2 regions of the Qipengyuania sp. SS22 genome follow, and region 1 is predicted to be linked to the other one. Evidence: predicted binding sites of a transcription regulator. Region 1 holds the regulator's gene; the other holds the start of a gene.
The links. The regulator LexA, encoded in region 1, represses DNA repair genes until DNA is damaged. The targets are predictions, from matches to a motif close to GTTCCNCNCTTGTTCT.

Region 1 (10,677 bases):
CCGTCCGAGGATGCCCGCCGACTGCTTGCCGAATCCGGTCTGGGGGGAGCGGCCTGACCATGTCCACTGTTGGAACCCGCTATATCGCCCACGCGAAAGCCGATGCCGAAGCTAAGCTGGTCGAAGCCGATGAGCTGCTGGCCGAGCTTCAGCAGGCCTGCGGCGGCTCGATTGGGACGCGTATCGCGATCCCCGAACTGCTCGCCTTGGTCGAGAAAGCGCAGACCTATGGCCTGCGCCTCGCGCGGCAATTCGAAGCGGTGGACGGCGAACAGCGGATCACCGCCTGGGTCGAAATCGCACCGCAGACGAATGACGAAGGCGAGCCGGAGGGCTGCGCGATCGATGTGGTCAACTGGCATACCGAGGCCCTGCCGCCCGAAAACGACATCGAGGCGGCGCGGCGGCGCATGGAGATCAACCGGCACCTCGCCGACTGCACCGCGCGGCTCGATTCTCAGCAGCGGTTGCTGTCGATCGATACCGAAGCGGCCGATCTCGCCGAATTTGCGCAGAAGGCGTTGGCCAATGTCGGCAAGCCCTGGACCGATTTCGTCATCCTGCCGGGCAATACGCACCAGCAACCGCTGCACTGGCGCCTGCTCGACGGGACGACCTGCGAGATCGACGGGTCGGCACGCCGCTGGACCGCACATCTCGAACCTTTGGGCCAACCGCAGCCGGGCAGCGCGGGCTTCGTACTTTACCTGACCGCCGAACGCCCTTTGTCGAGCGGGGGCGGCGAGGACGAGTCTGTGGACCGCGAGGGGCCGTCTTTCGGTCGCGACCTTACCCCCGTCCTGCGTCAGCCGATCAACCGGATCATCGCCAATGCGGAAACGATTCGCACCAAGCTCGCCGGGCCGCTGGCGGATGAATACAGCTCTTACGCGGCAGATATCGCCACCGCAGCGCAGCACCTGCTCGCGCTAATCGACGATCTGTCCGATCTCGAAGTGGTCGAATCGGAGGATTTTGCCACAGCACCAGACCGGATCGAGCTGGCCGATGTGGCGCGCCGCGCCTGCGGTATCCTTGGCGTGAGGGCGCGCGAGAAGGGCATTGCTTTGGGCGCGCCGCCCGAAGGCGAAAGCCAGCTGGCAATTGCCGAATTTCGCCGCGTGCTCCAGATCCTGCTAAATCTGGTGGGCAATGCGATCCGCTATTCGCCCGCCGATAGCGAGGTGTGGATCCGCCTTGACCGGATTGGCAATCGCGCGCTGATTACCGTTGCCGACCAGGGGCACGGGTTGGGCGAAGACCAGCAGGAACGCGTGTTCGAGAAATTCGAACGCCTTGGCCGCAGCGGTGACGGGGGATCGGGTCTCGGCCTCTATATCTCGCGGCGCATTGCGCGCGCGATGGATGGCGATCTGACGGTGGAGAGTGCGCCGGGGCAGGGCGCACGCTTTACGCTGTCGGTGCCCGCGGCTGAAGATTTGCGCGAAAAACCGCGCTGATCAGCGCGGCCTCGCGGCTCTCCAGAACAGCAGAAGTCCGATCAGGAAGGTGATGGTGCCGTAAAGCGCCCATTGCCGCTCGGCGAGCATGAAGCTTTCCGCCGGCCACATTACCAGCCCGAGCCCCTGGAGTGCCCACAGGCCTCCGGAGAGCATCAAAGCCGCTCCGAAGACCTGAAGGATGAAGCGCATCTCAGCGCTGGTTGATCGAAACGTAGTCGCGCGCCGTCGGGCCGGTGTAGAGCTGGCGCGGACGACCGATGACCTGTGCGGGGTCGGAGATCATCTCGTTCCACTGCGCGACCCAGCCGACGGTGCGGGCAAGCGCAAACAGCGCGGTGAACATCGTCGTCGGGAAGCCGATCGCGTTGAGAATGATGCCCGAGTAGAAGTCGACGTTCGGGAAAAGCTTCTTTTCCTTGAAGTAGTCGTCGTTGAGCGCGAGCTCTTCCAGCTTGAGCGCGGTCTCGAACACCGGGTCCTTGACGTTCAGCGCCTCGAACACTTCGCGCAGCGTCTGCTGCATGACCGTCGCGCGTGGGTCGTAGTTCTTGTAGACGCGGTGGCCGAAGCCCATCAGGCGGAACGGATCGTTCTTGTCCTTGGCGCGCTCGATATAGTGCGGGATGCGATCGGGCGTGCCGATTTCCTGCAGCATGTTGAGCGCGGCTTCGTTGGCGCCGCCGTGCGCCGGGCCCCACAGGCAGGCGATCCCCGCTGCGATGCAGGCGAAGGGATTGGCGCCCGACGAACCGGCAAGGCGCACGGTCGAGGTCGACGCGTTCTGCTCGTGGTCGGCATGGAGAATGAAGATGCGATCCATCGCGCGTTCGATGGCGGGGTGGATCTCATATTCCTCGGCCGGGACGCCGAAGGTCATGCGCAGGAAATTGCCCGTGTAGCTGAGCGAATTGTCCGGCTGCATCATCGGCTGACCGACCGAGTATTTATACGCCATCGCGGCGATGGTCGGCATCTTCGCGATCAGCCGATGGCTGGCGATCTTGCGCTGCTCGGGGTCCGAAATGTCGGTACTGTCGTGATAGAAGGCCGACAGCGCGCCGACGACGCCGCACATGATCGCCATCGGGTGCGCATCGCGGCGGAAACCCTGGTAGAACTGGCGCAGCTGATCGTGCAGCATGGTGTGCCGCGTGATCGTGTAGGTGAAGTCGTCGAGTTCCGACTGCTGCGGCAGTTCGCCGTTGAGCAACAGGTAGGAGACTTCCATGAAGGAGGAGTTTTCCGCCAGCTGGCCGATCGGATAGCCGCGGTGCAGGAGGATGCCTTCTTCGCCGTCGATATAGGTCAGCGCGCTTTCGCAGCTGGCGGTCGACTTATAGCCCGGGTCGTAGGTGAACTTGCCGGTCGTGCCATACAGCTTGCGGATATCGACCACATCGGGGCCGACGCTGCCCTGCAGCACGGGGAATTCCTGGGTCTGACCGCCCAGATCGAGGGTTGCCTGCTTGTCGGCCACGCGTGTCTCCTCACTCGTTCTCTTCGGTGCCTGCGGGCGAGGCGGCCTGCGCATCGATACGCAAGAGCGACTCTTCCTTGCCCAACAGGACCAGCACATCGAAAATGCCGGGTGACGTTGTCGTCCCCGTCAGCGCTGCGCGCATGGGTTGCGCGAGCTTGCCGAGACCCAGTTCGAGCTGCTCGGCATAGGCCTTCGTAGTGGCTTCCAGCGCCTCGATTGTCCAGTCATTTTGCACATGCAGCATTTTGGACAATCCGGCGAGACGCGCACGGGCTTCATCGTCGAGTAAACCCGCGGCTTTCTCGGTCATTTCGAGCGGGCGCTTGGCGAACAGAAAGGCAGCGCTATCAGCGAGTTCGTTGACGGACTTCGCGCGCGTTTTGAACACGGGCATCGCCTCGGCAAGCAGCGCTTCATCGGCCTGTTCGCCGATCCGCTGCGCCACGATCTTGGCCAGCCGGGTATCGTCTGCCTCGCGGATATAATGGCCGTTGAGGTTCTGCAGCTTCTTGATGTCGAACCGCGCGGGGCCCTTGCCGACGCCGTCGAGATCGAACAGCTCGATCGCTTCCTCGCGAGAGATCTCCTCGCGGTCGCCATGGCCCCAACCGAGCCGGAGGAGATAGTTGAACAGCGCTTCGGGCAGGACGCCTTCGTCATCGCGATAGGCGGCAACTCCGACGGCGCCGTGGCGCTTGGACATCTTCGCGCCGTCCGGCCCGTGGATCAGCGGCACATGCGCATAGACCGGATCGGGCCAATTGCCTTCGACCTGGTCCATCGCGCGGATCACGGGCAGTTGGCGAAAGGCGTTGTTGAGGTGGTCGTCGCCGCGGATGACATGGGTCACGCCCATGTCGTGATCGTCCACCACCACCGCGAGCATGTAGGTCGGCGTCCCGTCGGCGCGCAGCAGGACGTAATCGTCGATCTCGGCATTCTTGACCGTGACCTTGCCCTGGACCTGGTCGTGAATGGTGGTTTCGCCCTCGGTTGGCACCTTGAGGCGGATCACATAGGGCGCACCTTCGGGCGCTTCGCCCGGATCGCGGTCGCGCCAGCGGCGGTCGTAGCGCATCGGCTGCTTGTTCGCCCGCTGCTGCGCGCGCATGCCCTCGAGTTCTTCGGGTGTGGCGAAGCATTTGTAGGCATGCCCCGCGTCGAGCAGCTTGTGCGCAACCTCGGCATGGCGCTCGGCGCGGTCGGACTGGAACACCGGCGCCTCGTCGAAGTCGAGGCCAAGCCAGTCGAGCCCTTCGATTATCTTGTCGATCGCATCCTGCGTGCTGCGCTTGCGATCGGTATCCTCGATCCGCAGCAAGGTGCGACCGCCATGGTGCCGCGCATAAAGCCAGTTGAATAGAGCCGTACGCGCGCCGCCGATATGGAGATATCCGGTGGGCGAGGGAGCGAAGCGGGTGACGACCGGAGGGGTCTCGCTGCCACTATCGCTTGCCATTGTCACTCGCTTCCTTTCAAACACTTGCATGGCGACGCAGGGGACGCCTTCGGTACCGATGGGGGAGGCGGACGAAGAGGCCCGCCCCGCAGTGCCGCGCCCTTGGCGCATGCGCGGTCTCTTGTCCAGTTTCGCCGGGCGATCCGAAGCATTTCTGGAAGGCGCGGAATTCGACCGCGGGCCGTGGTTGGCGGTCGCTTTCGCAGGGGGGATCGGGCTGTGGTTCTATCTCGACGCGCCATGGCAATGGCTGGCGGTAATCGGCGGCGCGGCGGGCGGTGCAACCGCGGCTTTCGCGCGGTGGCGCGGCAGGGACGGACGCATCTATTTGCTGGCTGCAAGCCTGTCGATCCTGATCGCCCTCGCGCTTGGTATGTCGCTGGTATGGGCGCGCTCGGCGATGGTGGGGGCGGAGCCGATTGCGTATCCGCAGTTCGAGCGGATCGACGGGCGTGTCCTCGAGCGCGAGGAGCAACCGGCGGAGGATCGGGTTCGGCTTGTTCTGGCCGCGCGCGATGCGGAGACCGGGCGGGCGGTCGCCTATCGCGTGAACCTGCCGCTGGCGAAGGACCGGCCAGCCCTGCGCGAAGGCGCGCGGGTGCGGCTGTCGGCGCGGCTGATGCCGCCATCCCCGCCAATCGTCCCCGGAGCGTATAATTTCGCGCGGCGCGCCTGGTTCGACGGACTGTCGGCAACCGGATCGGTCGTGGGAGAGGTCGAGTTGGTCACGCCGCCGCCGCCCTCCCGGCTGACCGTGGCCTCGATCCAGCGGCGGCTGTCGGCGCATGTGCGCGGCCGCCTCGAGGGAACGCCGGGAGCGATTGCAGCAACGCTGGCCAGTGGCGATCGCGGCGCCATTCCCGAGCGCGACGAGGAGGCCATGCGCGATGCGGGTCTGACCCATCTGCTGTCGATCAGCGGGTTGCATGTCAGCGCGATCATCGCGGCGAGCTATATTGTGGTCCTTAAGCTGCTGGCGCTGTGGCCTTGGCTTGCCCTGCGGGTACGGCTGCCACTGGTCGCCGCAGGTGCAGCGGCGCTGGCGGGGATCGCTTATACGCTGCTGACGGGCGCGCAGGTGCCGACCGTGCGCAGTTGTATCGGTGCACTGCTGGTGCTGGTCGCACTGGCACTGGGGCGTGAGCCGCTTTCGCTGCGGATGGTCGCGATTGCCGCAGGCGTGGTGCTCGCACTGTGGCCTGAATCGCTGGTCGGGCCGAGCTTCCAGATGAGCTTTGCGGCCGTCATCGCGATTGTCTCGCTGCACAATGTGCAAGTCATCCGCGATTTCCTCGCGCCGCGCGAGGAGAGTGGGTTGCGGCGGTTCCTGCGACGAACCGCGATCCTGTTTCTCACCGGGCTGGTGATCGAACTCGCGCTGATGCCGATCGTGCTGTTTCACTTCCATCGCGCCGGCGTTTACGGCGCCGCGGCCAATCTGATTGCCATTCCGCTGGTGACCTTCGTGTCGATGCCGCTGGTGGCGCTGGCGTTGGTGCTCGACCTTGTCGGCGCAGGCGGGCCCGTGTGGTGGCTGGTCGGGCATTCGCTCGATCTGTTGCTGGGCATTGCCCATCTGTTTGCCGAGCAGCCGGGTTCGGTAAAGCTGGCCCCGCGGATCGGGATGGGCGCGATCACGCTGTATCTGGTCGGTGCGCTGTGGCTGGCGCTGTGGCAGGGCAGGGCGCGCCTGTGGGGTATCGGACCCGTCGTGGTGGCTGCGGTGCTCATGCTGCAGGCCCCGGTGCCCGATATCCTGATCACGCGCGACGGGCGTGATATCGGCATTGCGAACGAGGCCGAGCGGCTGTTGGTGCTACGCGATAGCGCGGGTGGATATGCGCAAGAGAACCTGCTCGAGCTTGCCGGAACCGACCGGCAACCGCTGGCTATCGCGGATTGGCCGCACAGCCGCTGCAGCGACGAATTCTGTTCGTTGACCGTCACGCGCGAGGGCCGCGCATGGTCCCTGCTGATTGCGCGGAGTCACAACCTGGTCGAGGAACGCGCGCTGGCTGCAGCCTGCAGGAACTCCGACATCGTCATCGCCGATCGCTTCCTGCCGCGCAGTTGCCGCCCACGGTGGCTCAAGGCCGACCGGCGTTTTCTGGAGAGGGAAGGCGGGGTTGCGCTCTATCTGGGCGCCCGGCGTATCGATACCGTGGCGCAGGATCAGGGCAAGCATGGCTGGTGGCGCGCGTCCGATGAGAAACGCGCGCCCCGCAATCAGTGATACCGGCGCAGCAGCCCGGCCAGCTTTCCTTGCACCTGTACGCGGTGGGAGTCGTACACCTGCGGCTCGTAAGAACCATTGGCGGGGTCGAGGATCACGCGCCCCGCGTCCTTGCGCAGATATTTGAGCGTGGCTTCCTCGTTGTCGACCAGTGCGACCACGATTTCGCCGTCGCGGGCGCTGTCGGTCCGCTTCACCAAGGCGAAGTCGCCATCGAAAATGCCTGCTTCGATCATCGAATCGCCCGAAACCTCGAGCGCGTAATGTTCGCCCGGGCCGAGCAGGGCGGCGGGTACCGGCATGCTCGACTGGCCTTCGATCGCTTCGATCGGGGCGCCCGCGGCAATGCGGCCGTGAAGCGGGACATCGATGATGTCATTGGCGGGTTCGGGCGCGACGGGCTTGGGCGTGATGGCCGATACCACGGAATCGTTCGCGGGGGCAGGCTGGGTCGAGCCCATCACCGCGTTCTCGGGCAGCTTGACCACTTCGAGCGCGCGCGCGCGGTTGGGCAGACGGCGGATAAAGCCGCGCTCTTCAAGCGCCGAGATCAGGCGGTGCACGCCTGACTTGCTCTTGAGGTCGAGCGCTTCCTTCATTTCCTCGAAACTCGGCGAAATGCCGGTGTCTTCCAGGCGCTGCTGGATAAAGCGGATCAATTCGTGCTGCTTGGCGGTCAGCATGGTGCGAACTCCCGTATCGCCTGTTCACAAAGCTGTGAACGAATACGGAACAATTAAGCAACCTGATTCGTCAAGTCAAGCAATCCCGCCATTTTCGAGTGATTTACACAGGAACACCTGTTCCCGATTTGCTCCACAGGGGCTGCGTCAATGCCCGAGCAGAGCGCGGGTCGCGGCAGTGACATCGACCTGTCGCATCAGGCTTTCGCCGACGAGGAAACTGCGGACGCCCGAACGCGCGAGCCGCACACAATCGTCATTGGTCGTGATGCCGCTTTCGCCGACCAGCAGTGCGCCCTCGGGGGCGAGCGGGGCAAGCATCTCGGTGGTGGCGAGATCGGTAGTGAAACTGCGCAAATCGCGATTGTTGACGCCGATCAGGCGCGAGCGGAGGCGCGCGGCGCGGTCCATTTCGGCGCGATCATGTACCTCGACCAGAACATCCATACCGAAGTCGAGCGCCGCCGCTTCGATCTCGGCCATGGTGCTGTCGTCCAGCGCGGCAACAATGATCAGGATCGCATCGGCCCCGATCGCGCGTGCTTCAGCGACCTGCCACGGATCGACCATGAAATCCTTGCGTAGGGCAGGCAGATCGCAGGCGGCGCGGGCGGCGACGAGGTAATCTTCATGGCCCTGGAAATAGGGAGCGTCGGTCAGCACCGAAAGGCAAGCAGCTCCGCCCGCGGCATAGGCCCGCGCATGATCTGCGGGCTGGAAATCTTCGCGAATCAAGCCCTTGGACGGCGAAGCTTTCTTGATTTCGGCAATCAGGCCGAAGCCGTCCCGTTGGGCCCGAGCGAGGGCTGACTGGAACCCACGGGGCGCCGACTGCTGTTTCGCGCGCGCTTCGAGATCGGCGAGCGTGTGATTGCGCTTGCGGGCGGCGACCTCGTCGCGCTTGGTGGCGCAGATTTCTTCCAGCTTGTTCATCTCAGGCGGTCATCGCGATCCAGTTATCGAGCAGCGCTTTGGCCTTGCCCGAGTCCAGTGCTTCGGCCGCGATCTCCGCGCCCTCGGTCCAGTCGTCGGTACGGCCAGCAATGATCAGCGTTGCTGCCGCGTTGAGCAGCACCGCATCGCGATAGGCGCCCGGGCTGCCGCCGAGCAGCGCCTCGAGCGCGCGTGCATTATACGCCGGATCGCCGCCGCGGATCGCCTCGACCGGGGAATGCGACAGATTGGCTTCCACCGCGACCACGCGGCGCATTTCGAAATCATTGCCCTGGACATCGGCTAGCTCGTTGCCGCCAGCCAGGCTCAGCTCGTCCAGCCCTTCGTCACCCGAGGCGATGAAGGTGCGCTCGGTCCCCAGTTTGGCCTTTGCTGCGGCATAGATGGGCACATAGGCGGGACGGGCGATGCCGATCAGCTGGCGTCTGACGCCGGCGGGATTCGACAAGGGCCCCATCAGGTTGAAGATCGTGCGCACGCCGAGCTTTTGCCGGATCGGCTGAATTCGGCCCATCGCTGGGTGGTGGTTCTTGGCGAAAAGGAAGCAAATTCCCAATTCTGCCAGAGTCTTCTCCGCGCTTCTTCCCGCTGCTTCCATATCGAGACCGAGCGCTTCGAGCGTGTCCGCAGCGCCCGCCTTGCTGCTCGCCGCACGATTGCCGTGCTTGGCCACGGGCACACCGCAGGCGGCGACCACCAGGCTCACCGCGGTCGAGACGTTGAGCGTGTGATGCCCATCGCCGCCGGTGCCGCAGCAGTCGACTGTCCCCTCGGGAGCAATGATCGGGATCAGCCGCGCTCGGAGCGCACGGGCCGCGCCGGCGATCTCATCGGAGGTTTCGCTGCGCGCCGACATGTCGATCAGGAAGCGCGCGATGTCCTCGTCGCCGGTCTCGCTATCGAGGATCCAGCCGAAGACCTCTTCGGCCTCGGCCTCTCCGAGGTGTTGCTTGGCGTCGGGAAGCGTCTTCATGCGGGGACCTTGGCGGCAATACCGCATAGCGCGAGGAAATTGGCCAGCAAGGCATGGCCATGTTCGGTCGCGATGCTTTCGGGATGGAACTGGACGCCGTGGATCGGCAACTCGCGGTGATGGAAGCCCATCACGCTGGTTCCATCGAGGCCGGGCGTTTCGCTGGTGGCATTGATCGCGAGACAGTCCGGATTGTCCTCGACCACCAGCGAGTGATAGCGCGTCGCGGTGAAGGGCGAGGGCAGGTCGGCGAACACACCGCTGGAATCGTGAGTGACCGGAGAGGTCTTGCCATGCATCAGCCCGCCGCGCACCACGCGGCCACCGAAATGCTGGCCGATCGCCTGATGCCCGAGGCAAACGCCTAGCAGCGGTGCGCCGACATCGGCACAGGCTGCCACGAGGTCGAGGCTGACGCCGGCCTCGTTTGGCGTGCAGGGGCCGGGCGATATGAGATAGCCCGCATGGCCCGCCGCCAGCGCCTCGTGTGCCGAGATGGCGTCGTTACGCACCACCTCCACGCCTGCACCCAGTTCCATCAAGTAATGGACCAGGTTGAAGGTGAAGCTGTCGTAATTGTCGATTACGAGGATAGAGCGGCTGTCGGTCATTCGTGGCGTCAATGGCGGGGTAGCGCCGTGCTTTCAAGCAAGGAAAGCTGCGACACGCGAAACGTCAGCGTGACGTCACGCCGCTTTGCCCGCGAGCTTGTCGGTCGCGCGCACGAGGCCGTCGATGATCCCCGGTTCGCTGGCGCTGTGACCGGCATCGTGAACAATCCATAGCTCGGCCTCGGGCCAGGCCTTCTTGAGTGCCCATGCCGCGCCCGGCGGGGTGCAGATGTCGTGACGTCCCTGAACGATGATCCCGGGAATGCCCGCCAGTTTGTCGACATTGGCCAGCAACTCGTTTTCGTCGAGGAAGAAGTCCTCGAGAAAGAACTTCGCGCAGATCCGCGCGAAGGGCACCGCCTTGGCCGGATCGCCGAAGCTCTCGAGCAAATCCTCGTTCGGCAGCAGCGTTGCGACATGGCCTTCCCACAGCGACCATTCGCGCGCCGCGGCAAGCCGCGTGGCTTCGTCGTCACTGGTCAGCCGTTGATAATATGCGCGAACGAGATCGCCCTGTTCGGCTTCGGGAATAAGACCGGTGAACTGGTCCCATTGCTCGGCCATGATCTCGCTGGCGCCATAGCCGTAGAGCCACGACTTTTCCTGCTGCCGCGCGAGGAAGACGCCGCGCAGTACCAGTTCGCTCACCCGGTCGGGATATTTCTGGGCATAGGCCAGCGCGAGGGTCGAGCCCCAACTGCCGCCGAAGGCCTGCCATCTTTCGTGGCCGCACATCTGGCGCAGCCGCTCGATGTCCTCGACGATGCGCCAGGTGTCGTTGTGCTCGATCTCGGCGAAGGGCAGCGACCTGCCGCAGCCGC
Region 2 (10,677 bases), 260 kb from region 1:
CGCGGCTGCCGAAGAAACTCTCGTCATCCATCACCGGTTCGTAGACGATCACTTCAATCCCCTTGGCCTTTACTCGCTTCATGATGCCCTGGATCGACGACTGGCGGAAATTGTCCGAACCGGCTTTCATCACGAGGCGGTAGATGCCGACGATACGTGGCTCGCGCTCGATGATGCGGTCGGCGAGATAGTCCTTGCGCGTGCGGTTGGCGTCAACGATCGCGCGGATGAGGTTTTGCGGGACTTCGGAATAATTGGCCAGCAACTGCTTGGTATCCTTGGGCAGGCAGTAGCCGCCATAGCCGAAGGATGGATTGTTGTAATGCGCCCCGATGCGCGGATCGAGGCCGACGCCTTCGATGATCTGGCGCGTGTCGAGCCCGCGCGACAGGGCGTAGCTGTCGAGTTCGTTGAAGAAGGCGACGCGCATCGCGAGATAGGTATTCGCGAACAGCTTGATCGCCTCGGCCTCGTCGGCATCGGTCAGCAGGACAGTGACATCGGCTTCGAGTACCGGTTGAAGCAGCAGATCGGCGAACTTCTGTGCCCGCTCGGACCGTTCGCCGACGATGATCCGCGAGGGATGGAGGTTGTCGTAGAGCGCCTTGCCCTCGCGCAGGAATTCAGGACTGAAGATAATGCGGTCGGTCGCGAAGCGTTCGCGCGCTTGGCCGACATAGCCCACCGGGACCGTGGATTTGACGACTACGACTGCCTGATCGTTGGCGGCCAGAACCTGTTCGATGACCGTATCGACCGCGGAGGTATCGAAGAAATTGGTTTCGACATCGTAATTGGTCGGGACGGCAACCACCGCAAATTCGGCGCCTTCGATCGCTGTGGCAGGGTCGGTGGTGAAGGCGAGGTCGAGATCGTCGCGGCGCAGATACTCTTCGAGTAACTCGTCCTGAATCGGCGATTGGCGATCGTCGAGCAAGGCGATCCGCTCGGGCGAGATATCGCAGCCGATCACGCAATTGTGCTGCGATAGCATGATGGCATTGGAAAGGCCGACATAGCCAAGCCCGAAAACGGCGATCTTCATCGAATTACCCGCATATCAATCCGCTGCCGCAAGGGTCGTCAGCGCGAGCCTTCTGTGGGGAGGCGCGAGCGAATGCAAGCCCTGCCCCGCCCGCCGCTACTCACCAGATGAAATAGGGCCCGCCGCGCGCGCGCGCGCGCTGCCACGCAGGGCGGGCGTGGATCGCCTCGACGAACCGCGCGAGCTTCGGCGCTTGCTCGCCATAGCCCTGCATCACCGCGATCTCGGCGGGGAAGCTCATCATCACATCGGCAGCGGTCCAGTCATCGCCGACGAAGTGGAGGTCGGGTGAGATGTTGTTCTCGGCGAAGCGGACATGAGCGGCGAGTTGCTCGTCGACGCGCGGCATCAGCGATCTGGCGGCATCGCCAAGGCGACCGGCGTAGATCTTCAGCATGACCGGGACGAAAAAGCTGCTTTCGCCGAACTGCATCCATTCGAGGTGGCGGACATGGGCTTCGCCGTCGCGCGCGGGAAGCCAGCTTTCGCCGCCATGGCGTTCGCACAGATATTGGATGATCGCGCCGCTTTCGGCGATGCACAGCCCATCATCTTCGATCAGCGGCGACTTGCCAAGCGGATGGGCTTTCTGAAGTTCCGGCGGCGCAAGATTGCTTTCGGAATCGCGCTGGTAGGCGACCACTTCGTAGTCCGCGCCCAGTTCCTCGAGCAGCCAGAGAATGCGCTGCGAACGGCTGTTGTTGAGATGGTGGACGGTGATGGTCATGGCGGCGCTCCGGATTGACGATTCGCTCCGCACCCTAGGGCTGCCGCCGGTTGGCGGCCATGCCACAAACGGAAAAGCCGGTGCGGCCATGAAGCGGCGCGCACCGGCTTTCCGGTTTTTCGGGAGTACCGGGGGACAGCCCGGCTGTAACGCGAGCCCGGGGATATGGGCCGACGCGCTCCCGCTTGAAGAGAATTCAGTCCTCGTCCGCGTCCGGGCCGGTCATCATCTCTTCGGCGACCTCGTCGGTGCGGCCGCGGATTGCGGCTTCCAACTTGGCACACATCTCGGAATTTTCCTTGAGGAAGTTCTTGGCGTTCTCGCGGCCCTGGCCGATGCGGACACTGTCATAGCTGAACCAGCTGCCCGATTTCTCGACCACGCCGGCCTTGACGCCGAGGTCGAGGATCTCCCCGATCTTCGAAATACCTTCGCCATACATGATGTCGAACTCGACCTGCTTGAACGGCGGGGCGACCTTGTTCTTGACCACTTTCACGCGGGTCGCATTGCCGATCACCTCGTCGCGATCCTTGATCTGGCCCGTGCGGCGGATGTCGAGCCGCACCGAGGCGTAGAACTTGAGCGCATTGCCGCCGGTGGTGGTTTCGGGATTGCCGTACATCACACCGATCTTCATGCGCAGCTGGTTGATGAAGATCACCATGCACTTGGAGCGGTTGATCGAGCCGGTCAGCTTGCGCAGCGACTGGCTCATCAGGCGAGCCTGGAGACCGACGTGGCTGTCGCCCATCTCGCCTTCGATTTCGGCGCGCGGGACCAGCGCGGCAACCGAGTCGACCACCAGCACGTCGATCGCGTTAGAGCGGACCAGCGTATCGGTAATCTCGAGCGCCTGTTCGCCGGTATCGGGCTGCGAGACGATCAATTCCTCGATATCGACGCCCAGCTTCTTGGCATAGACCGGGTCGAGCGCGTGTTCGGCATCGACGAAGGCAGCGGTACCGCCGGCCTTCTGCGCCTCGGCGATGACATGCAGCGCCAACGTGGTCTTGCCCGAACTTTCCGGACCATAGACCTCGACCACACGGCCCTTGGGCAAACCGCCCACGCCGAGCGCGATATCGAGGCCGAGCGAGCCGGTGGAAATCGATTCCACCTGCATGGCTTCCTTCTGGCCGAGCTTCATCGCCGAACCCTTGCCGAATGCGCGATCGATCTGCGCAAGCGCGGCATCCAATGCCTTCTGACGGTCTGCGTCCACTTTCTTGTCCTCTACGAGCTTCAGACTTGCCGCCATGACATTACCTCCTGCGCTTGGCCAGAGCCGCTGTTCGACTCTTCAACTGGCGCAGTATGTATCGGCTTTGTTCCGCTAGAACAAGTGGGGAACGCGAAAAAGTTTTCTGGCTTTGTTCCACCCCGCGAAAACCAGTCAGCATAACATGCCTATTTGCGTTGTTCGCTCAGCACTTCGGCTACCTTGGCATTGATCTGCTGGACGCTGAACGGCTTGGGGATGAAGTGCATGTCTTCGATATCGATCTCGTTGCGGAGCTGCTCTTCGGCATAGCCCGACATAAACAGGATCGGGATTTTCGGCTTCACCTTGCGGATCGCGCGAGCCATCGCCGGCCCGTCCATCGTCGGCATGACGACATCCGACACGATCAGGTCAAACTCGGTCGTGCCATTGGCGATCGCGCCCAGCCCCTCTTCGCCATCGGCGGCCGTGGTCACTGTGTAGCCCGCGCGGGCGAGCGCACGTTCGGCGACGGCGCGCACCATGTCCTCGTCCTCGACCAGCAGCAGCTTCCCGCCCGCCGACCATTCGGTCGCCTTGGTTTCCTCGGGCTCTTCGCGGCGCATGATTGCGGGCAGTTCGCCCTTGTGCACCGGCAGGTACATGGTGAAGCGTGCGCCGATCAGCGTGCCGTCGGGCCCCTGCACATTGTCGGCAAAGATAAAGCCGTTCGACTGCTTCACGATCCCATAGACCGTCGACAGGCCGAGCCCGGTGCCCTTGCCCTGCTCCTTGGTGGTGAAGAAGGGTTCGAAGATCTTGTTGAGATGCTCGTCGGGAATACCGCCGCCGGTGTCCTGCACGATCAGCACGGTGTAATCGTCCGCGGGCATGATATCGATGCCCATCTTGCGCACGTCGCGCGCCGATACCCGGCGCGTCGCCAGCGTGAGGCTGCCCTTCCAGTCCTGCTTGCCGCGCTTGATCGCATTCATCTGCATCGCATCGCGCGCATTGACCGCGAGGTTGATGATGACCTGCTCAAGCTGCTGCGGATCGGCGCGGACAGAGCCTAGCTCGCGATCGTGGCGCACCGAAAACTCGACCTTCTCGCCCATCAGCCGCTTGAGCAGCTGGCTGACCTCGCTGACCACGTCGGGCAGCTGCAGCACCACGGGGCGCAAGGTCTGCTGGCGGCTGAAGGCAAGCAATTGCCGCGTCAGGCTGGCCGCGCGGTTCGAATTGGCCTTGATCTGCTGGATGTCATCGTAATCGCTGTCACCCGGCGTATGCCGCAACAGCATGAGGTCGCAATAGCCAATGATCGCGGTCAGCACGTTGTTGAAGTCATGCGCCACGCCGCCCGCCAGCTGGCCGACCGCCTGCATCTTGGTAGCCTGCGCAACCTGGCGGCGGAGGCGCTTCTCTTCCGAGGAATCGGAGATCGACAGCAGCACCGCCGCATCGCCCAGCCCGCGTACGCCCGCGAGGCCGATCGACACCGGTTCTTCCTTGTCGTTCGCCAGCCGCACCGCCATGTCGCCGCTCGCGGTCGCGCCCTTGGCGAAGCGGCGAACGGTATCAGCCAGCGCGGCCTTGTCTTCGCGCACGACAAGGTCGGACGGAAATTGCGGCAGTCCGCGATCGACCCGTTCCACCGCGCGCAGAAAAGCCTTGTTGGCGAATAGGAAGCGGCCGTCGCGATCGGTCAGCGCCAGCCCCAGCGGCAGCGCGGAGAGCAGCGCTTCGAGCTGCGGGATGGCGGCCTTGCCGCTGCCTTCCCAGCCGCCCCCGAGGCCGACCGAACTGTCGACCAGCAGCATCAGCGAAGGCGATTGGTCGGCATCGCTGAGTTTGTCGGCGGAAGGTGCGTCGAGCGGCACATGCACCAGCGTCTGCGGCGAACCCTGCTGCCCTTCGCGCGCGAAGAAGATGCGGTCGCGATCGTCCGAGCGAAGCAATTGCACGAATTCGAGCCCGCCCAGCGAATTGTCGCGGCTGCCGGTAGCGCGTTCGGCCAGCCCGGGTGTGGTGGTGAGGACGACACCATCGGGCCCCACCAGTGCGAGTTCGAGACCCGACCGGGAGATCACCTCGCCAAAGCGGCCCGAAAGGCGCTCGGACAGGCCTTCATAGCTGTGTTCCTCACGCAACTCGGTGAAGCGCCAGACGAGATAGGCCTCGCCCCGTCCGCTGCGATCGATCTGCAATTGGTAATAGGCCCCGAGACCGTTGAGCCGCAATTCGGCGACCTTGGCCGAGCCATCGCGCCAGGCTTCGCGCGCGCCGGCGATCACCGCTCCGCGAGAGGCGGTATCGAAGGGCAAATCGTAAGGCGTGGTCGCGCTGTCAAACCAGCCTTCATAAGTCGAATTGGCGCAGACCATGCGGTTAGCCCGATCAATGATCACCACGGCCCGGCGGCGGTTCTCGATCGCGACGCTGGTTACCGACCAGTCTGGCTGGAGCGCATCCCCCTCGACAGGAGCAGTCTTGAGACGGGCCGCGAGCAGCAGCATCAAAAGCACCGCCACCAGCGCTCCGCCATAGGCCAAGGCAACGACGGTCTGCTGGCCGACCAGCCATACCAGCGATACCGAAACGATCCCGGCAGCCGCGACGCCGAGCATAAGCGGTAGCGGGGGCAGCCGGGTGACCGGATTGTCTTCCTGCACCATCACGGCTTGGGATCTTTAAGCATGCGGTCATCCAGACGTCGTTCCATCGCGCGCAGGCGGCGCTGGCGCTTGCGCGCAACGACGAAGCGCCAGACCACATCCGCAAAGACATAGCCGAACGCTGCCCCGACAATCGCCAGCACGATGAAGCCGAATACGGTCACCAGCACCGTGATCCCGACCCCTTCGAACATTTCGATGAACCACGACCAGCGCCCGCTGGAAATTTCGTCCTGTGCGACGCCGCCGGTTGCCGCCAGATCGACCTTGAGAATGAAGACGCCGATCTTGTTCGCCACCAGGGCCCAGAACGGGAAGGTGAACGGGTTGGTGATGAAGGTGACCAGTGTCGACAGCGGCACGTTGGCGCGCGCAGGTAGCGCCATGAAGGCGGCGAGGAAGATCTGCCCCACCGGAACGATAAAGCCCGCAAAGATTCCCAGCGCCACGCCGCGCGGGACGCTACGCCGGGTAAAGCGCCACAATTCAGGGGTCAGGAAGCGGTGCGCAATGGGGCGCAGGAACTTGCTGCGCGCCATCTGCTCACGCGTGGGCATGCGCAGGCGGATCCAGTCCGACAGGAATGTCTTAGATTTGCGCTCGCTCATTGCCACGACCCTGCCATGCGCTGCCTCCCTGGCGAGTGCAAGGAAAGGTGGAAAGCGGCTTGCGACGAATGCGGCATGGCTGGCGATGTGGTTAGCACGGGCCCCCGATGTAAGGGGCCTGCACGCCAATCATCCGCGGTCGCGCAACAGTCGCGCCTTGTCGCGCTTCCAGTCGCGATCCTTGATCGTCTGGCGCTTGTCATGCGCCTGTTTGCCCTTGGCCAGCGCCAGTTCGACCTTCGCCCGCCCGGTGCTGTTGAAATAGACCGACAGCGGGACCAGAGTCATGCCCTTGCGCTCGACTGCGCCGAACAGCTTCTCGATCTCGCGCGAATTGAGCAGCAACTTGCGCGGCCGGCGCGGCTCGTGGTTGAGCCGGTTGCCATGCGAATATTCGGGGATGTTGGCATTGACCAGCCACACCTGCCCGTCGCGGACCTCGGCATAGCTTTCCTTGATACTCGCCTCGCCCGCGCGCAGCGCCTTGACCTCGGTGCCCTGCAGCGCGAGCCCGGCTTCGAAAGTCTCTTCGACGTGATAATCGTACCGCACACGCCGGTTGTCGGCGACGGTCTTCTGCTTGTCGAAAGTGGCGGGCTTGGGTCGGGCCATAAGGCGGGCGCATGTAGGGTAGCGGGCGGCGCTTGGAAAGGGCGTGCAGCGATTTCTCTTGCCAAGCGTGCCGTGCCCATGGCGAACGCGGTCGAGGCGCTTGCCGTCAGCGATCCACCCTTCCCCGCCGCGCCATTGCTCGACGAGGACGAGGTGATCTAGGCCAGCCCGGCGATTTCCAGCGCTTCGTCGACTGCCTTGCGGCTGGCTTCGCTGGCGGTGCACAGCGGCAGACGGACATCGGGCTCGAACCAGTCGTGCACGCGGCTCAGCGCATATTTGACCGGTGCCGGGCTGGCGTCGGAGAACATCGCGTAGTGCAGCGGGAACAGGCGGTCGTTGAGCGCGCGTGCCTTGACCAGGTCGTTCGCCGCGATCACGTCGTGGAACTCGGCGCACAGCGCGGGCGCAACATTCGCGGTCACCGAAATACACCCAGATCCGCCCGCGGCCGAATGCGGCAGCCACAATTCGTCATTGCCCGACAGTTGGCAAAACTCGTGATCGAGCCCCATGCGGTGATCGGCGACGCGCGACAGATCGCCACTGGCATCCTTGATGGCGACGATCCGTTTGGGATATTTGCGCACCAGTTCGACCACCGTCTCGTCCTCGATATCGGTCACCGTGCGGCCGGGTACATTGTAAAGGACGATCGGCAGGTCGCTGTTCTCCGCCAGGAAGCTGAAATGCGCAATCAGGCCGGTCTGGCTCGGACGGTTGTAATAGGGCGCGACGCACAGACCCGCTGCCGCCCCCGCCTTCTTCGAGAACTGCATATGCAGCAGTGCGTTGCGCGTATCGTTCGAGCCGCAGCCTGCGATCACCGGCACACGGCCCGCCGCCTGTTCGATACATACCTCGATCACCCGGTGATGTTCGGCATTAGACAGCGTCGAGGCCTCGCCCGTGGTGCCGCAGGGGACCAGCCCCTTGCTGCCATTGTCGATCTGCCAGTCGACAAGCTTGCGGAACGCGGCTTCGTCGAACGATCCGTCGCGAAAAGGAGTCGCCAGAGCTGGAATCGAGCCTGAGAACATTTACCTGAGTCCTGCGTTAGAGGAATGAAACACAATCATTTTCGCGACGCGGCGCCACGATCCATTCAGCGCCTGATAAGGAGGGGCCAGGCAATATGTCCAGCATGGGCCGAAAAACAGTTTTCTCACTCGCACTTATGGTCGGCAGCGCGCTGGCCTTCCCCTCGCTCGCGCAGGCACAGGATGCCTCGCGCACCAGCATGGTTGCGCAGCAGCCGGGCCGGATGGACCAGGCGGTCGGTCAATGGGAATATCTGACCAAGCAGGAGAACCTGCCGTTCTCCTCCTATGCGGGTTTCCTCACCAGCTATCCCGGCTTTCCCAAGAAGGAATTGCTCCAGCGCCGCGCCGAAGCCGCGCTCGATAGCGAAGCGCCTACTCCGCAGACGATGGTCGCTTTTTTCGACGAGCACCCCCCGCTGACCAATAGCGGGCGGGCGCGGTATGCGCTTGCGCTGGCCTCGCTCGATCGCCCCGAGGCGCTCGAGGTGGCGCGCGAAGCGTGGCGCGGGGGCATGATGAGCGGCCCGGCCGAGCTTTACATGCAGGGTCTGTTCGGCAGCCGCTTCGCCCCCGAAGACCATGATGCGCGGATGGACGCGCTCCTGTGGCAGGGTAGTTACGAAGCGGCTTCGCGCCATGTCGTGCGCGTTTCGCCCGCCTATCGCGGGATGGCGCAGGCGCGGCTGGCGCTGCTGCAGGGCAGCACACCTTCGCAAGCCGGCGTACCCATTCCGGCGGGCGCGATGGCCGATGCGGGCTATGTCTACAATCTGACGCGGCATTACCGCAACTCGGGCCAGCCCTACGAAGCGGTGAACCTGCTTTCGACCCGTGCTGCCTTCGTGTCGCCCGCTTTCGATGGCACGCAGTTCGTCAGCGAAGCGCTGGCCGTGGCCAAAAGTGCCGGGGCGACGCAGGCCGCCAGCATCGCGGGCAAGATCGACGACGTCTTCGCGCCGGGCACCGATATTTCCGATGGTTCCTATACGCTGCGCGACAAGTACACCGACCTGATGTGGCTTGGCGGGACCAAAGCGCTGTGGTCGCTCGGCGACGGGACGCAGGCTGCGCCGCTGTTCTACCGCTATGGCACCGCGGCCAAGACGCCGCTGACCCGCTCGAAGGGCTTCTACTGGGCCGGCCGTGCCGCCGCGCGCGCAGGCGACCAGACCGGAGCAGAGCGATATTGGGAAATGGCCGCCGAATATCCCGATTGGTATTACGGCCAGCTGGCGCTGAGTGAGCTCGGCCGTCCGATGCCGAGCTTCGCCGCCGTCCCCGCGCCCGACAGCGCCGAACGCGCGGCCTTCGAAACCGATCCGCTGACCGGCGCGCTGCGTGCGATTTCGCGCAACCGCCGCGACTGGCGCACCGAACGCGCCTTTTTCGAAGCGATTGCCGACAAGGCCGATACGCCGGGCAAGATGGCGCTTGTCGGTCAGTTGGCCCGCGAGACGGGGCTCGAGGAAATGGCGGTTGTCGCCGGTCTCGTGGCAGGCGAGCATGGCCTCACCGGTTTCGAACGGCTCGGTTATCCAACGGTTGAAACGCATCCGGGCGCGAACTGGACGATGGTTCATGCCATTGCGCGGCAGGAAAGCGAATTCGACCGTAACCGTGTCAGCCATGCCGGCGCCCGCGGGATGATGCAGTTGATGCCAGGGACCGCGCGCGAGGAAGCGGGCAAGATCGGCGTGACCTACATGTCGGCCAGCCTGACCCAGAGCCCGAGCTACAATATCCGTCTGGGCGATGCGCATTTCGCGCGGCTGATGGACCGCTATGGCGGGGCCTACCCGCTCGCCATCGCGGCGTATAATGCCGGTCCTGGCCGCGTGAACGAATGGTTACGCCTCAATGGCGATCCGCGCACTGGCGCGGTCGACTGGGTGACCTGGATCGAACAGATCCCGTCGAATTTCGAGACGCGCTATTACGTCATGCGCGTGATCGGAAATGCCGTCAGCTATGCCAATATGCATCCCGACCGGTCGGCCGCTTACGAACGCGATATCGGGAATTACCTGCCCCGCTGATTTACGCTAGGGGCCACGGCCTCATGCAAGACAAGTCCAATCCCGTCACCCCTGCCGGCTATGCCGCGATGCGGGCACGCTACGACCATCTACTGGGCACCGAGCGGCCCGCGATCGTCGAGATCGTCAGCTGGGCGGCGGGCAATGGCGACCGCAGCGAAAACGGCGATTACCTCTACGGGCGCAAGCGCATGCGCGAGATCGACCGCGAACTGGCGCATCTCGCGCGGCGGATGAAGGCGGCGCGGGTTATCGACCCCGCTGCGCAGCCCGACAAGTCACGCGCCTTCTTCGGCGCCACGATCACGCTTGCCGACGAGGACGACGTCGAGCGGGTCGTTACCCTGGTCGGCGATGACGAACAGGATGCCAGCGCCGGCCGCATCGGCTGGTCCTCGCCGGTCGCGCGTGCCATCAAGGGCGCGGCGGTCGGGGACCTGCGCAGCGTCCGGCTGCCGGGCGGGCTCAAGGAATGGGAGGTGGTGGCGATTGATTATGCTTAGGCTTGGCGCCCTCCTGCTGCTCGCCCTCGCCGTGCCGCTATCGGCCAAGGACAGCCTAGGGGTGTTTTCCGACTGGGGCGCCTTTCGCGATCCGGCGGTTCCGCGGTGCTATGCCATTGCCATGGCCGCGCCGAGCCGGTTGCAGCGCGATTTCGAACCCTTCGCCACCGTCGGCACCTGGCCGCGCCGCAATCTGCGCGGGCAAGTGCATTTCCGTCTCT

Region 2: a site for LexA is predicted at 3,111-3,126, ahead of recA (recombinase RecA). Genes of this name have one in related genera too.

The regions. Positions count from the first base shown of each region.
Region 1 covers NZ_CP107048.1:970,665-981,341, reverse strand. Annotated here, with positions in the region: gene N6L26_RS04815 (hypothetical protein) at 1-57, shown strand, start outside; gene N6L26_RS04810 (sensor histidine kinase) at 60-1,460, shown strand; gene N6L26_RS04805 (hypothetical protein) at 1,461-1,652, opposite strand; gene N6L26_RS04800 (citrate synthase) at 1,654-2,940, opposite strand; gene gltX (glutamate--tRNA ligase) at 2,951-4,402, opposite strand; gene N6L26_RS04790 (ComEC/Rec2 family competence protein) at 4,524-6,635, shown strand; gene lexA (transcriptional repressor LexA) at 6,629-7,318, opposite strand; gene trpC (indole-3-glycerol phosphate synthase TrpC) at 7,466-8,251, opposite strand; gene trpD (anthranilate phosphoribosyltransferase) at 8,253-9,245, opposite strand; gene N6L26_RS04770 (anthranilate synthase component II) at 9,242-9,856, opposite strand; gene pip (prolyl aminopeptidase) at 9,932-10,677, opposite strand, start outside.
Region 2 covers NZ_CP107048.1:1,228,710-1,239,386, forward strand. Annotated here, with positions in the region: gene N6L26_RS05960 (nucleotide sugar dehydrogenase) at 1-1,045, opposite strand, end outside; gene N6L26_RS05965 (glutathione S-transferase family protein) at 1,146-1,772, opposite strand; gene recA (recombinase RecA) at 1,969-3,033, opposite strand; gene N6L26_RS05975 (response regulator) at 3,183-5,654, opposite strand; gene N6L26_RS05980 (DUF2062 domain-containing protein) at 5,654-6,262, opposite strand; gene smpB (SsrA-binding protein SmpB) at 6,392-6,874, opposite strand; gene dapA (4-hydroxy-tetrahydrodipicolinate synthase) at 7,033-7,914, opposite strand; gene N6L26_RS05995 (lytic transglycosylase domain-containing protein) at 8,019-9,953, shown strand; gene N6L26_RS06000 (GreA/GreB family elongation factor) at 9,977-10,456, shown strand; gene N6L26_RS06005 (invasion associated locus B family protein) at 10,449-10,677, shown strand, end outside.